Siphonobacter curvatus: one gene and its partner. The protein of the gene in region 2 interacts with the protein of the main gene of each other region in a pairwise test. Links are inferred from orthologs where the notes say so. Each region holds a gene or a part of one and is shown on either strand. Other genes may lie near its edges. The genes, in order: def and C5O19_RS23760.

Region 1 (7,908 bases), on a different replicon or contig from region 2:
GAAAGTAACCCCATGCCTAAAAAAGAGGTACGGCAGGGAAAAATTTCCTACGAACGGATTCCCGGTGAGAGTTTCTTCGGAATCCTATGGCGGAGTGTTCGTTCGTGTCTGTCTGATTCAGCATTGAAAACGTAAAAAAATAGGGACTTTTTTCAAAAGTTATTTTATAAAAACACGTAAGGCTTGGGTCTGTAAAAACTTTAGAATAAAATAGTTAAGGCTATAAAAACTGGATATGTAAAATATACGTTTATATATATGTAATAAATTTTGAATACTCACACCTTTAAACATTTTCTTCATTTTGAGATTTATGATCGTATCTGTTTCTTGGGCCTGTGACCCTTAAAAAGCCCTTAATTTTAGAAATTAGTCTATAGGGCGATTAGAGAATATGGCAATTGCCAGTATCTTTGTTTTCCACGCTCATAAAAAATTGTTTGACAATTTTCAAGCCACTTTCATTTTTCAAGTATCTGAAATGACCTTAAGCGTATTGTTTGCTGGCCTGTTGGCCTATCTTTTAGGTTCAGTCCCTACGTCCGTTTGGTACGGACAGGCTTTCTTTGGAATCGATGTTCGTGAGCACGGAAGCGGCAATGCCGGAGCAACCAATACTTTCCGCACTTTAGGCAAAAAAGCAGGTACGATTGTGCTGCTCATTGACGTTTTGAAAGGATGGTTAGCAGCGAACTTGGCTCTCATTCTGTTCTACTTGAATGAAATTACGCTGGATGAACGGGTACCTATGAAGCTTGCCTTCGGAATTATCGCGGTCATTGGCCACTTGTTTCCCGTTTTTGCCCGTTTTAAAGGCGGGAAAGGGGTTGCTACCTTGCTGGGTATGGTACTTAGCATTCACCCGGAAGCGGCTGGCGTTTGTATTCTGGTTTTCATACTGGTGATGCTTTCGTCGCGGTACATTTCGCTGAGTTCCATTGTTGCTACGCTGGCGTTCCCCCTCATGATGGTGTTTAACCTGTTTGGTCCGGAACATAATCTCCTGGTGATCTTTGGATTTATTCTGTTTGGATTAATTGTGTATACGCACCATAAAAATATTGGTCGATTACTGCGGGGCGAGGAAGCTCGTATCCCCATCGGTCGTCGTCGGAGTCGTTAATACTTCGGTTTTACTCGTACCTTTTTCTTAACCCGGAGCCTCAGGTTCCGGGTTTTTCTTTTTGCCTTTGGTTCGCTGCCACGTACGAGCTTTGTTTACTTTTGCAAAATCAGTCAGGACGGATCCGACCGGGTTGGTGTTCAAACCGGGCTGGCGGAAAGAGAACAAGTCCTTTCATTCAACATGCTACACTATGCAAGATTACTTAGAGGCTAATAAGGGCCGCTTTCTCGAAGAACTGCTGGAATTGTTACGGATTCCTTCCGTTAGTGCAGATTCAAAATTCAAAGGTGATGTACGGCAGGCTGCCGAGTACGTTCGGGAAAGTTTAGCCAAAGCCGGAGCGGATGTAGCCGAGCTGCACGAAACCGCTGGTCATCCGATTGTATACGGAGAAAAGATCATTGATCCGAGCAAACCAACGGTACTTATTTATGGTCACTACGACGTTCAGCCGGCCGATCCGCTGGAACTTTGGACGTCACCACCGTTTGAACCTGTCATCAAAGACGAGAAAATCTATGCCCGGGGTTCAGCCGATGATAAAGGCCAGTTTTTCATGCACGTGAAAGCATTTGAAGCCATGATGGCTACGGATTCGCTGCCCTGTAACGTGAAATTCATGATTGAAGGCGAAGAAGAGGTAGGTTCCAATAACTTAGGCTCCTTCGTTAGCCAGAACCGTGAAAAACTAAAGGCTGATGTGATTCTGATTTCGGATACGGCGATGATTGCCAACGATACGCCGTCCATTGATACGGGCTTACGTGGACTAAGCTACGTGGAAGTAGAGGTAACCGGGCCAAACCGTGACCTTCACTCGGGCGTATACGGAGGAGCCGTAGCCAACCCGATCAATACGCTGGCTAAAATGATTGCCAGTCTGCACGATGAAAACGGTCATATCACGATTCCGAATTTTTATGATGATGTCGTAGAATTATCGGCGGAAGAGCGTGAAATGCTGGAATCGGCTCCGTTCAATCTTGAAGAATACAAGGCTGATCTGGCAATCGACGACGTGCAGGGAGAAGCTGGATTTACAACCCGGGAGCGGGCCAGTATTCGTCCAACGCTCGATTGCAACGGCATTTGGGGTGGTTATATTGGCGAGGGAGCAAAAACGGTACTGCCGTCTAAAGCTTACGCTAAAATTTCCATGCGTTTGGTGCCTAATCAGGACTGGAATAAGATTACGGATTTGTTCGCTGCTCATTTCCAGAGCATTGCTCCCAAGTCAGTGAAAGTGACGGTAACGCCCCACCACGGTGGTCAACCGTACCTGACGCCCCTGGAATCGGCGGCCTATAAAGCAGCCGAGGCCGCTCTCACGGAAAGTTTTGGCAAGAAACCCGTACCGACTCGCGGCGGTGGTAGTATTCCCATCGTGGCTTTGTTTGAAAAAGAACTCGGTCTAAAAACAGTATTAATGGGCTTTGGTCTGGATTCGGATTCCATTCACTCGCCCAACGAGCACTACGGTTTGTTCAACTTCTATAAGGGAATCGAAACCATTCCTTTGTTTTTCAAGCACTTCACGGCTTTATCCTGATCATTCATTCAAAAACCGGAGCTTCTCACTGAACGCTCCGGTTTTTTCATACCGCCATGCGTTCGATCTTTACCCTTCTGGGGCTAGGCTTCCTGCTAATTTCCGGAGTTCAGGCTCAAACTAAAACGGAATTTCTGCCCAAGGGCCATTTATTTGAACCGATCGTGCTCGATCCGCTGGAAGCTAAAACCAGTGCCTCCCTGTTGCGGCGTATGGAAGAAGGGGTAAGCAAGGATGGGCTTTTCGCTCCTTTTTCCATTGGTTTTCAGAAAGGCTTTTTTCGCTGGAGTCGGGACGAACGTCGGGCTTCCGAACTGGCTCTGGACGTCGTAGCCAATACCCAGTTTGAGATGTTTCACGATAGTCAGGAAGATAAATTCCGTCGCTATCTGTTCAATGTCGATTTTCGCGTAGGGTTGCTTTATAATTTGAAGCGGGGAAATGCCAGCTGGCGATTGCGAGTCTATCACCTCTCGTCGCATTTGGGGGACGATTATCTAGTGCGAAATCAGATCAATTACTTTTTGCCTAACGCCGTCAATTACGAACAGGTGGATGCTTTGTACGCGTATCAGTGGACGAGTGTACGCTTGTACGGAGGCCTTGGCATCGGGCTGCGACCCGCTTCGGAGCGGAAGCGGTTGTATACGCAAATCGGTACGGTCTGGAAGCAACCGAATCGGGAGAAACTTCGCTGGTGGGCAGGGGTGGATGTTCGGATGATCGAACAAACGAACTTTCATCCGGGGGTAACCGCGGCAGTGGGAATTGAATTAGGAGTGATCGAACGAAATCCACTAAGTCTGGCTGTACAAGCTTTTCACGGTCCTCTGCCTTACAGCACGTTTGAGCAAACTATCAACAACTGGATAGGCGTAGGATTCTTCCTGAATCCATTTTAGTCGGTAGTTGCTGTATTCAAAGTTTATCCCGCATTTTTTACGCCGCATTGCATACGGGATTAATCATATTGAACCCCTTCGGGGTTGGTAGCCTACCAACCCCGAAGGGGTTCAATAACAGTAACTATGGGTACCCCCCATGCAATACTATCAACTACTCTAGATCCAGCACGAATCCCTGCCAGGTTGTAGGGCCTTGTTTTCCTTCCAGAAGCGGACTTTCGCTCAAATGAATTTCATAGTTACTCTCGGGAATCTGAATACTCTTCTCCCAATAATTTTTCATAAAATTAATCACCTCCGTGAAGAGTTGTTGCGAATGAACTTCGTCCGTAGTAGAACGGTCCGGATCGATAATCTGAATATTTCGTTCATGACCGGGATCACCAGACAGACTTTTATAGGTAAAAATCAAGTGCGTACCTGAGCCTTGGGTATCAACCGGCGTGCAGGCCGTGAATTCGTAACGGGGCATAGTAAATAAATAAGTTAGGAGACGCCAGTTACTGGCTCAATGTTTACGTAATGATCCAATTTTTTGAGTTCGTAGTCGATTCCATTGACTGTAATCGTCTGAAAGGGAGGACCTGGCTCAACGAGTGGATCGAGTTGGGCCTGTAATTCATTAAAACGGGCATCCAGAGCTTCGGCTACCTCTGGCTTTTTACCCTCCGGTGTTAAAATTTTTTCCTGAATGCCTAAGATTTCTTCGACCATGTTTTGCAGGCTTGCCATGCGAAAAGAGAAATAAGGTGATACGTTTCGTTCTGGATGCAATCGAGTAAAACCCTGTGCCTACAAGCCTGAATTTATATTCAAGGTTAGAGGTTTTCCCTTACCGAAGAGTAAATACGAAAAGGTTTAAAAACAAAACATCCCGAAAGTTTAAACTTCCGGGATGCCTACAGAATGTCAATACTCAGGGGAATGAATCCGTGGACTACTTGGGGAATTTCATTTTGTAATCCACCCGCACTTCTCCTTTCGTGATGTTGGAAAGTTTCTTCTTAAGCAGGGTACGCTTCAGCGGAGGCAGGTGATCGGTGAACAGGATGCCTTCAATGTGATCGTACTCGTGCTGGATGATCCGGGCGGCAATCCCATCGTACTCGTCAATGTGCTCGTTCCAGTCCAGATCGTAGTATTTAATCTTGACCCGCTCCGGGCGACTCACGTCCGAACGAATACCCGGAATGGATAAACAGCCTTCTTCGTAGGCCCACTCTTCGCCATCTTCTTCCAGAATTTCGGGATTGATGAACGCCTTTTTAAAACCTACCAGACTCGGATCAAAATCTTCACTGTCTTCCTCTTCTCCGTCGATGATCGGCGTACCGTCTACGACGAACAAACGCAGGCTCATGCCTACCTGCGGGGCGGCCAGTCCGACACCCGAGGCTTTGTACATCGTTTCAAACATATTATCGACCAATGCTTGCAGGTCGAGATCTGTATCTTTTTGAATGTCGACGGCTTCCTTCCGTAACACCGGATCACCGTAGGCGACGATGGGTAAAATCATAATCTCTGAAAAGTAATCCGCTTACGTTCGCGGTTTGTTGAGAATGAAAAGACAAAATTCGTGAAAGCTGGCGGCTTTTCCGAACGCCAGCGTCATTATCCCGTCCGTTGACTTTTTTCTGCTAGTGTTTCCCGTCCGTATCCATCCTTCGACTTAGCTGATACTTACTGCCTTTTCGTCTGGCTGCGTGTATGAACAGTTCATCACGCTGTATTGGCAATTCATCCCAACACCGCTGGTACAACAGGTCATGGACGAGCTAATTTTCCATCGTATTTAATCGTTCAACCAATTGTATTCAAGCAAATCATGAAAACCAATGCTATACTTTTTCTCCTGTTGAGTGGAATCGTTACATCGTGCGGATGGGTGAGTGCCGCCAAAGAAACCGCAGACGGTTACCAGCAGATGACCCAGGCCGCCCGGAACGTAAGCGAAGGAACGGAGGCGATTAACAAAAAGGTAGAAGAACGTCGGGCCAAAGGAGACACCCTAGCCCTGCCGTTTCGAACTTTAGCCCAGTTTATGCCTACGGCAGTAGCAGGATACGAAACAGATGGCGAACCCTCGGGCCAAACAACCAACAACGAAGGCTTTTCGTATTCCTCTTACGAACTAAAATACAAAAAGGGCGAGGATTCAGAAGTGAAGATTGAGCTGGCCGACTACAACGCTTCGGCGGCTTTGCTAAGCATGGCTACTGTAGCGATGTCTTCAGGAATGGAGATCGAAAACGAAAATCAGATCACCAAAAGCTGGGCGACGGGTATCGAATCCGTAAGGGGCTACGAAGAATTCTACAAGAAGGGTAAACAGGCTAAAGTAACCGTTAGTGTGGGCGAACGCTTCCTGGTGCAGGTTTCCGCGACGAATCAGGAAAACACGGATTTTGTCAAAGAGGTAGCCCAGTCTTTAAAATTAAAAGAATTAACGCAGTACTAGCGTTAGCTAAAAGTGATAGGTACTAGGGAAAGGTCAGTGATTGGGGGACGGACGATTGAAGGGCAGAAGTCATTCCAAAGCCGTCTTTTACTTTTGAATTTTTATTCTCCATTGTATAATTTATGAATCGTCGGAAGGCCTTAAGCCATCTTTCGCTAAGCTCCGTTGCTTTGTTGGGCGGCTGGGGTTTCACTAAAACCTGGGTAAAAGCTTCGCCAGTTCAGGAGCGGGTTTTCTCCCTGGTCATTCAGAAGGGTTCTGTTTTTACGGAAGGCAAACTGCAGCCGCTAAACGTAGGCATTACTGAAGACGGGTTATTACACCTAAGTCCGCTGGAGCTGCAGGGCACGCAGGTGATTGACGCCAGCCAACACGTAGTCAGTCCGGGTTTTGTTGATATTTTAGCCGATGGACCGAAAAACCTAACGAATGATTACCACGTCTTCGAACGCTTCAAATTAACCGATGGCGTAACCACAACCCTGCAGCTACACGGTGGACGGGAAAATCCGGAAGAATACCACCGCTTTTTTGATCCAAAACCGCATTATACCAATTACGGCGTAGGCATTTACGTGATGGGAATTCGACTCGCCGCAGATTTGCCGCACCGACTCAAGCACGTAGAAAAAATGCTGGCGGAAGGAGCCTTAAGCGTATCGCATAGTTTGGAATATCAACCCACACCTTACGAGGAAGTGAAGGCGTATGCCCAACTCGCTAGGCGGTACGAACGCCCGATGTTTTTGCACCTACGGTATTCGGATAAAGAACATGAACTGGATGGTGTAAAAGAAGCCATTCGCCTGGCCCGGGAGACGGGCGTCCGGATGCATATCGATCACCTGCACTCCACGGGCGGGACTTTTCACATGGCTGAAGCTCTGGATTTGATTCACGAGGCCCGGCAGTTGGGATTGGACATTACCACCTGCGTATATCCCTATAGTTACTGGGCTACGTACCTGCATTCCAAACGCTTTGACGACGGGTGGCAAGAGCGGTACAACTTAGCGTATGACGATCTGCGACTGGTGGGTACTCAGGAACGAATCAGTAAGAAATCCTTTCAGTACTACCGTCAACACCCCGGCTATCTGGTAGCTGTACCCGAAGGAGCTATGCCCTTTGATACGACGATAGATCTGGCCTTGCAAACGGATTTCTGTATGATTGGATCAGACGGAGGAATTGCTTCATTGGAAGCCGCTAACTCGCACCCGCGTGGAGCCGGCTGTTTTGCCACGGCTCTACAACACGCTCAGGCGATTGGTATGCCGCTGGAAAAGATGTTACCAAAGCTGACGAGTATGCCCGCGGATTTGATTCGTCGGGCCGTACAGAATCGGGGTGAAATCAAAGAAGGGGCCATCGCCGATCTGACGATTTTTAATCCGAAAACCGTACAGGGCCTGGCTACCGTTGAAAATCCCAATACCGATTCGGCAGGAATCAAAGCCGTCATTCTAAATGGAAAAGTAGCCTATCAGGAGGGAAAAATTCTGGCCGAATATGGCCTGCCCATTCGGAACTCGGGGCGAAGGGCTTGATATTCATTTGAATGAATGAATGATAGATTGAGTGAATAAGGATTATAGAAAATCACTCACGCATTCTATCATTCACGCATTCGATCATTGCATTATACCGTAAATCCTGACAGTTTTACGAACTCCTGTACGCGAGCATCTACCTCTTCTTTGGAAAGGCCGAGCAGCCGTTCAGTACCAAATTTCTCTACGCAGAAGGAAGCCAGGGCTGACCCGTAAATGATCGCCCGCTTCATGTTTTCAAAGCTGGTGTCATTAGTAGCGGCGAGGTAGCCGATGAAACCACCCGCGAAGGTATCGCCCGCTCCGGTTGGATC
Region 2 (8,135 bases):
CTTTCTCGTCATCGGTTTGTTGGGTATGAAACTGATGTCTTCGGCGGCCTGTCACTTTTTCAAAGAAACGGCCATTTGTCACTTTATGGAAAGCGAAGAAGCGGATTTGTACGTATCCATTACTACGGTCGTTCTATTTGTAATCCCTATTTTAACTTCCTGGTTATTCAATTTTCCCAAACGACATACAGTGGCGGATGAATAAGAACCCGTCTATCTGAATTTCGTGACTTCAACCCTGATCATACGCAAGAAAGCATCCCTCAAAAATCAAGTATCGTTTGTGGCTAAGCTCTGTTTTTTTGCATATTTGACGAATAATATTTGTCGCTTCATTCACAAACCTAAACATCATTCTAAAATTTACTCCTAACGGAACATTTGTATGGCTAACATTTGGGTAAAGAAACCCCTGAAACAACTGTTGAACGAGGCCGAAGCCTCAGGCGAAGGTTCGCTCAAGCGGACCCTCTCGGCTGGAAACCTCGTGGCTTTGGGAATTGGTGCAATTATTGGAGCTGGACTCTTCGTACGTACGGCAGCGGCGGCGGCCGAAAGTGCAGGTCCATCGGTTACGATTTCATTTATTTTAGCCGCCGTGGGCTGTGCTCTGGCCGGTTTATGTTACGCTGAATTTGCTTCCATGATTCCCATTGCGGGATCTGCTTATACGTATTCGTACGCAACCATGGGTGAATTTGTGGCCTGGACGATTGGCTGGGATTTAGTACTCGAGTACGCGTTGGGAGCTGCCACGGTTTCCATTGCCTGGTCGGAATACCTGAATAAGCTCTTAGCGACTTTATTTGGCACCGAAATACCCTACCAGTGGTGCCATTCTCCCTTTCAGGTGTCAGAGCTGGGTACGCAGGGAATCATGAATATTCCTGCCGTATTCATCCTGTTCTGTCTAACCTTGCTGCTCATTCGCGGCGTACAGGAATCGGCTACCGTTAATGCCGTTATCGTCGTATTGAAAGTGGCGATTGTGATCCTGTTCATCGCTTTAGGCTGGCAGTACATCAACCCGGCCAACCACATGCCCTACATTCCTGAAGAAACCAAGGTAGTGGATGGAGCTGGCGTGTCCCATGACTTTGGCGGTTTCTGGGGGATTGTCGGAGGGGCCGGTACCGTGTTCTTCGCTTTCATTGGTTTTGATGCCGTGTCAACGGCCGCTCAGGAAGCAAAAAATCCGAGTCGGGATATGCCCATCGGTATTCTGGTTTCCCTGGTGGTTTGTACGATTCTGTATATTCTGTTTGGTCACGTACTGACGGGTGTTGCTCACTACAGCGAATTCCGGACGGCTGGTAAAGAAGCCTCGGTTGTATACGCCATCCAGAAATACATGCACGATTATCAGTGGTTGGGTACGATGATTACGGTAGCCATTCTAGCGGGTTTCTCTTCCGTAATTCTGGTGATGTTGCTGGGTCAGTCACGGGTATTCTACTCGATGGCTAATGACGGTCTGGTTCCGAAAGTATTCAGCCAACTGCACCCGAAATACCGCACGCCGTACCGCTCAAACCTTCTTTTCTTCGTCTTCGTAGGCATCTTCGCGGCTTTCGTGCCGGGTGATGTAGTAGGGGATATGACCAGTATCGGTACGTTGTTTGCCTTCGTTCTAGTATCAATTGGCGTGGTTATCATGCGTAAAACGGACCCGAATATCGAACGTCCTTTCAAAACACCTTTCTCGCCAGTCGTTCCGATTCTAGGTGCATTGACCTGTTTGCTGATGATCTACGGTTTAGGTCACGAAAACTGGATGCGTCTGATTGTCTGGATGGGTATCGGTCTGGTAATCTATTTCGGATACAGTGTTCGTCGCAGTAAACTGCAACGCAAATAAGTAGGATTGAAACGGGAAATCGAACCGTTTCATCCGAACAAAAATAAATGGGAGCGACGCAGATCATTCTGCGTCGCTCTTTTGTTATCCGGTTGAAAACCAAGTGTTCAAACCCGTTACACAAATAAATTCTGTTCACTATTCGTTATTCATCCGTACAAACACAATCTTGTACAACAAAACATCCGCCACTGTTTGCTTCGGCATCCTATTTTATGTATCTGACCACTATGAATACTATGTTACGTATGAAATCAATTGGGCTAATTTGGGCTCTCGTCTGGGCCTGGAACTTTGCAGGAGCAGCCGATAAACCTTTGGAGCAACGAGGATATAATATTGGGGAAGCCGTCGGCGACTTTCAGCTACGGAATGTGAATGGAAACACGGTACGTCTTTCAGACTTGAAAGCAAATAAAGGCGTAATCGTAGTTTTTACGACGAATCATTGTCCCTTTGCCAAAGCCTACGAAGACCGAATCATTGCTCTGGATATGAAGTACCGCTCGCAGGGATTTCCTGTCGTTGCCATCAATCCCAATGATCCGGCGGCCTACGAAGAAGATTCTTTTGAGAATATGAAAGCCCGGGCTTCGACCAAAGGGTATACCTTTCCGTATCTGCTCGATGATACCCAGAAAACGGCTAAAGCCTTCGGAGCTACCCGTACGCCACAAGTGTTTGTACTGCAGCGTCAGGGCGACAAATTCACCGTTCAGTACATTGGTACAATCGACGACAGCTCACAAGACCCTGGTAGCGTAACCCGACGGTACGTAGAAGATGCGGTGAATAATTTATTACAGGGAAAGCCCGTGATGTTAAACGTAACCAGACCCGTAGGCTGTGCCATTCAGTGGAAGGAAGCATAGGTAAACAAACCAACAAAAAGGCTCGCGACAAGCATCGCGAGCCTTTTTGTTGGAGCAAGAAATCAGAAAGCTTACAGGCGAATACCAAAGTTTACGGCACTTACCTGAGGCCCTTTGCCCGCTTCAAATACCTTATTCAAATCATATTCGGCGAATACCGTGCCTACACAACGGAAGCCTACGCTCATCCCTACGCCGTAACGGAAGTTATTCACAAAGTAGCGACCATGATCGCGGTCTTTGCTGCCCGACTGGGTTTTGGTTTTGGTATAGCTATCGAGTCGCATACCGGCATAGCCGCCTAAGCTAATGTGGCTCACGGCTCCTTTGCGGAATACGACCGTAGGCATAACGGGAATATTCAGATACGCGACGGTAAGTTTACTTTTAGCCAGGGGTACGTCAGAGTCCGTGAAAGCAACTTGTCCACCCGTAGTACTAATCACCCGGTTTCCTTCGAGCATAAAGTTATTCCAGCTTACTTCCAGACCCGTCTTCAACGCTAGGGCGGTCTTGGGTCCACTCACAATCCGGAAGCGGTGCATAGCACCCAGCGAAACAAAGCGGCTACCTAAGGGACGAAGCTCGTAACCATTGGTCGTTTGAGCATTTTTTCCGGCAAAGGTGTTGAGGCCTAGTGAAATTTCTAAGTCGCTTTTGTGAGCAGGTATCCAAGGTTTAGTCGTCGTGACGGGTAAAGTATCCGTACTGATTTGAGCAAAGGCGGATAAAGCAGCAGTAGATAAAGCGACAGTAGCGAAGGCAATCAATGAACGTTTCATGGCTATACAAGAATTAAGAGGTTCGTCAGTTGTTGGAAAGGAATCCGTATTTTCGAATTCAAAAAACAGATGAACGCCGCGAGCAGAAGGTGACGAAAACCCGTATGAAAGGAATTTTTTATGGAGGAAGGGTGAAAACAGCGGATGAATTCTAAAACGTAGCAATGACGAAAGCAGAAATACGACGGGAATTCCGGCAACGCCGACAGAAGCTGAGTGAAGCTGACCTACTTATCCACACTCGAGCGTTATCCAACGAGTTAATTCAATCGGATTTATTGAGAAATAGTAAGATTATACACGCCTTTTTGCCCATTCGTCGACAGAAGGAAGTGGACAACTATGTAGTTATTCACAATTTGCGTGAAAGTTATCCACATATCCACATTGCTGTTTCTCGATCCGACGCTCAGGCCCGTGAGATGGAGCACTATCGATATACGGATCAGACCGAAATCCTTGAAAATGAGTGGGGTATTCCGGAGCCCGTACCACAATTAGGGTTAAAAATTGCTCCTGAAGAACTGGATGCCGTATTAGTACCGCTCTTGGCTTTTGATCGACGAGGGTATCGAGTAGGGTATGGGATGGGCTTTTACGATCGTTTTCTGGCCCAGTGCCGACCAGATGTACTGAAAATAGGCCTTTCTTTCTTTGAACCGGTGGAAAGCATTATTGATGTGGATAACTTTGATATTCCCCTGACGGCTTGCGTTACGCCAAAGGGTATTTGGAGGTTTGAGCGAAGTAGAGAACTTTTATAAGTTGAGGTTCGTCAAAAGAAAAATAAAAAAATAAGGCTTCTGTTTTTTCAGTCTGTAAGAAACCCCTTACTTTGCGGCCAATTCGACAATTCGTCACAGTGAACACTAAGAAAATTAAATAGAACATTCGGAGTGAGCGGGGCCTCGACCCTCGTTTGCCAGAATTGTTTTGTCGGTTTTCTTCCCTTCACGGTGACGAATTTTTTTATGCCCATACCTCAACGCTGGCACGAAAATGGTTGTTGAGAATGAGCGGATTATAGACTCAGAATTCATTTTTCACCCTAATTTCTTTTTTACAAAACAATGAAAGTCGCTGTTGTTGGAGCCACCGGTCTTGTAGGTGGTGAGATGCTGAAAGTACTGGAAGAACGTAACTTCCCCATCACCGAACTCATCCCGGTCGCTTCCGAGCGGTCTGTTGGTAAAAAGGTGACCTTCAAGGGACAAGAATATACCGTAGTAAGTTTTGAGGACGCCATCGCTGCCAAGCCTGCCATTGCTATTTTTTCGGCGGGTGGTAGTACGTCATTGGAACTGGCTCCCAAGTTTGCCGAAGCTGGAATTTTCGTTATTGACAACTCTTCAGCCTGGCGGATGGACCCTACCAAAAAACTGGTAGTACCGGAGATCAACGCTCACACGCTGACGAAAGAAGATAAAATCATTGCCAATCCCAACTGCTCAACGATTCAGATGGTGGTGGTATTGAACCCCCTGCACCAGCAGTACAAAATCAAACGAGTAGTCGTTTCGACCTACCAGTCTGTTACGGGTACGGGTAAAGCTGCGGTAGATCAGTTGTTTGCCGAGCGTAAAGGCGATGACAGCGTGAAAAAAGTATATCCGCACCCCATCGACCTGAACGTACTGCCGCACATCGACGTATTCCTGGATAACGGTTATACGAAAGAAGAGATGAAGATGGTAAATGAAACCAAGAAAATCATGGGAGACGACTCCATCGCAGTAACGGCTACGACGGTACGTATTCCTACGATTGGCGGTCACTCGGAAGCCGTAAACATCGAGTTCGAAAACGATTTCGATCTGGAAGAAGTACGGGCTATCCTGGAAAAAGCTCCGGGCGTAGTCGTACAGGACGATCCGAAAAACCAGATTTACCCTATGCCGCTCACCGCTCACGGAAAAGACGATACCTTCGTGGGTCGTATCCGTCGGGATGAGTCGCAACCCAACACGCTCAACTTGTGGATTGTCGCTGACAACCTGCGGAAAGGTGCGGCTACGAACGCTGTTCAGATCGCTGAGTATCTGAATACGAACGAATTAGTATAACGTTTAAATTCGGATTATCAAACCCTGAAGGAATTCAGTGTAGATAGCCCCGGGTGAAACCGAGGCAACCGTACCAAAGAAAGCGAGCCGATTAGTACCGGTTCGCTTTCTTTTTTTGCTTGTAGCCTAAACGGTAATGATAGGAAAGATGGGTATTGGGTTTGGAATTAAAATACCCGAGGGTTACAGAAACGTTATGCTGATAATACTGATACGCAGCAACCAACTGACTAATGGTAAACCACCGGGAGGTGCCATAAGGAGCAGAGGAGGTTCCGATGCTGTACTTCATACTAAACGAACGATCTTTCGCTGGATCGGAGTTAAACACCATTTCTGTAGTAGCCGCAATAGTAAAAAGAGCAGGTTGGCGGGCAACAATCCAACGATCATACCCTGTACTATGGCCTGAATATTCTCTGCCTAAGCCGTTGTTAACGGTCTTTCTCGGGATGCGTTGACGGATTCTCGTTAATTCTCCGTACTCACGACTATACGCCATTTCAACGCCTAAAAACCGCCAATTTGTATTTCGCCCTAAAATGGCATTTAACTGAGCACTGCCGCGAAAGCCAAATCCATAAAATCCATAGTTACCCCGATAAATACTCGGTAACGGCTTATTAATGATATTACCTAAGGAATCTTTGGGGTATTCACTGAAAGAGCTATTGCCGATATAATATTGTCCCAAATATCCGAAAGCTCCATAGGAAATGGTCGCTGCATTCCAGCTATGGGCCCTACTAACCTGCAAAAGTCCTAGCCAATGACGATCTTGTGACTGGCCATTCTTAAATCCTTCGTGATATCCCTTTCCCCAAAGTGTTACGCCGCCCAAATAGGTTGCGGTATTCACACCGCTGTCCCGTGAGGCCAGCGGCTTAGGTTGATAAATTAGATCATGAGCATGTAGTCCGGCTCCCAAACGGTGATTGTAGATCGCCTGGCAGCTAAACAGGCAGGCAATAAAACAACAAAAAAAAACGATTCGGTAGAGATAAGACATGATGGATGTAGGCTAGGTTATAAAAGGAGTCGAAACTACGCGAAAGACCCTAAAAATTTCAAAATCGTTGGAATGGAAAGCATTTTTTAGACGTTACTGTCTGGATGGCCCCAACCTTCGGTTTCTGGTCATTTTTTAGTAGTTTCACTGATTCGAAACGGACCCACGTCCCTTCGGTTCATTCGCTTAACAAAGCCGCTCCGAACGCCATGAATTTTGAATTAACCTCTGAATACCAGCCCACGGGCGACCAACCCAAAGCCATTCAACAACTCATTGAAGGCATCCATCGGGATGAACCGGCCCAGGTACTCCTCGGGGTTACGGGATCGGGAAAGACCTTTACGGTAGCCAATGTGATCAAGGAGATTAATCGTCCTACCTTAATTCTTAGTCACAATAAAACGCTGGCGGCTCAGCTGTATGGGGAGTTCAAGCAATTCTTCCCAAATAACGCTGTCGAGTACTTCATTAGTTATTACGACTACTACCAGCCCGAAGCCTACATTGCTACGACCAATACATACATCGAAAAAGATCTGGCAATCAACCAGGAGATCGATAAGCTACGGCTTTCGGCAACCTCGGCTCTGATGTCCGGACGACGGGATGTGATTGTAGTGGCTTCGGTATCCTGTATCTATGGTATGGGAAACCCCGATGAGTTTCGTAGAAGCATCATGCGGGTGGGCGTCGGTGAAATCTATTCCCGAAATCAGTTTCTGTACCGACTGGTAGAAATTCTGTATTCACGAACGGAGGCTGAATTTACCCGGGGAACCTTCCGCGTAAAAGGAGATACGGTAGATGTACACCTTCCGTACGCGGAATTTGGATACCGCTTTGTGTTCTTTGGGGATGAAATTGAAGCCATTCACCGGATTAATCCGCAAACCGGAAAGAAAATCGGGGAAGAGAACCGGGTTTCTATTTTTCCTGCCAACCTGTTCGTAACCGGAAAAGACACGCTGGCCCGGGCCATGCACGAAATCCAGGACGATATGGTCGAGCAAATTAAATTCTTCGAGAAAGAATTTCGCTTGCAGGAAGCCGACCGAATCAAGCAACGTACGGAGTTTGACATGGAAATGATGCGGGAGCTGGGGTACTGTTCGGGAATTGAGAACTACTCGCGGTATTTCGACCGCCGCCTGCCCGGCCAGCGACCCTTCTGCTTGCTGGACTTCTTCCCGGAAGATTATTTGATGGTAATTGATGAAAGTCACGTAACCGTACCGCAGATTCGGGCGATGTGGGGCGGTGACCGCTCCCGCAAAGAAGCCCTGGTGGATTACGGATTCCGGTTGCCGAGTGCGCTGGATAACCGACCGCTGACTTTTCAGGAGTTTGAAGGTATGGCTCCGCAAACGATTTATGTATCTGCAACGCCCGCTGATTATGAGTTGCGGCGGAGTGAAGGGGTCGTCGTCGAGCAGATCATTCGGCCGACGGGATTATTGGATCCTGAAATTGAAGTACGGCCCAGTATCAATCAGATTGACGACTTGCTGGATGAAATCCACGACCGTATTCGCCGGGAAGAACGCGTAC

What was found.
Region 1: the proteins of C5O19_RS23760 (region 2) and def interact in binary tests that used the Escherichia coli proteins (3 or more experiments, as listed by UniProt). The link is inferred for Siphonobacter curvatus from one-to-one orthologs.

Annotation. Positions count from the first base shown.
Region 1 is NZ_PTRA01000001.1:3,176,907-3,184,814, reverse strand. What follows is about bases 3,309-6,053. They hold def (peptide deformylase), read right to left. Parts: upstream 5,100-6,053; coding sequence 4,518-5,099; downstream 3,309-4,517. Other genes in these bases: C5O19_RS13220 (hypothetical protein), read left to right, coding at 5,409-6,041; C5O19_RS13230 (hypothetical protein), read right to left, coding at 4,067-4,312; C5O19_RS13235 (hypothetical protein), read right to left, coding at 3,732-4,052; C5O19_RS13240 (DUF1207 domain-containing protein), read left to right, coding at 3,309-3,577. In the rest of the region: C5O19_RS13255 (AsmA family protein), read left to right, coding at 1-135; glycerol-3-phosphate 1-O-acyltransferase PlsY, read left to right, coding at 482-1,123; C5O19_RS13245 (dipeptidase), read left to right, coding at 1,317-2,675; more of C5O19_RS13240, read left to right, coding at 2,732-3,308; C5O19_RS13215 (amidohydrolase family protein), read left to right, coding at 6,164-7,591; C5O19_RS13210 (PfkB family carbohydrate kinase), read right to left, coding at 7,684-7,908. UniProt on the Escherichia coli protein: Removes the formyl group from the N-terminal Met of newly synthesized proteins. Requires at least a dipeptide for an efficient rate of reaction. N-terminal L-methionine is a prerequisite for activity but the enzyme has broad specificity at other positions.
Region 2 is NZ_PTRA01000008.1:26,679-34,813, reverse strand. The notes cover bases 3,607-6,578. They hold C5O19_RS23760 (aspartate-semialdehyde dehydrogenase), read left to right. Parts: upstream 3,607-4,582; coding sequence 4,583-5,575; downstream 5,576-6,578. Other genes in these bases: C5O19_RS23755 (hypothetical protein), read right to left, coding at 5,667-6,578; C5O19_RS23765 (5-formyltetrahydrofolate cyclo-ligase), read left to right, coding at 3,677-4,276. Outside these bases: C5O19_RS23785 (TerC family protein), read left to right, coding at 1-205; C5O19_RS23780 (amino acid permease), read left to right, coding at 386-1,858; C5O19_RS23775 (thioredoxin family protein), read left to right, coding at 2,107-2,730; C5O19_RS23770 (outer membrane beta-barrel protein), read right to left, coding at 2,802-3,512; more of C5O19_RS23755, read right to left, coding at 6,579-6,584; excinuclease ABC subunit UvrB, read left to right, coding at 6,794-8,135.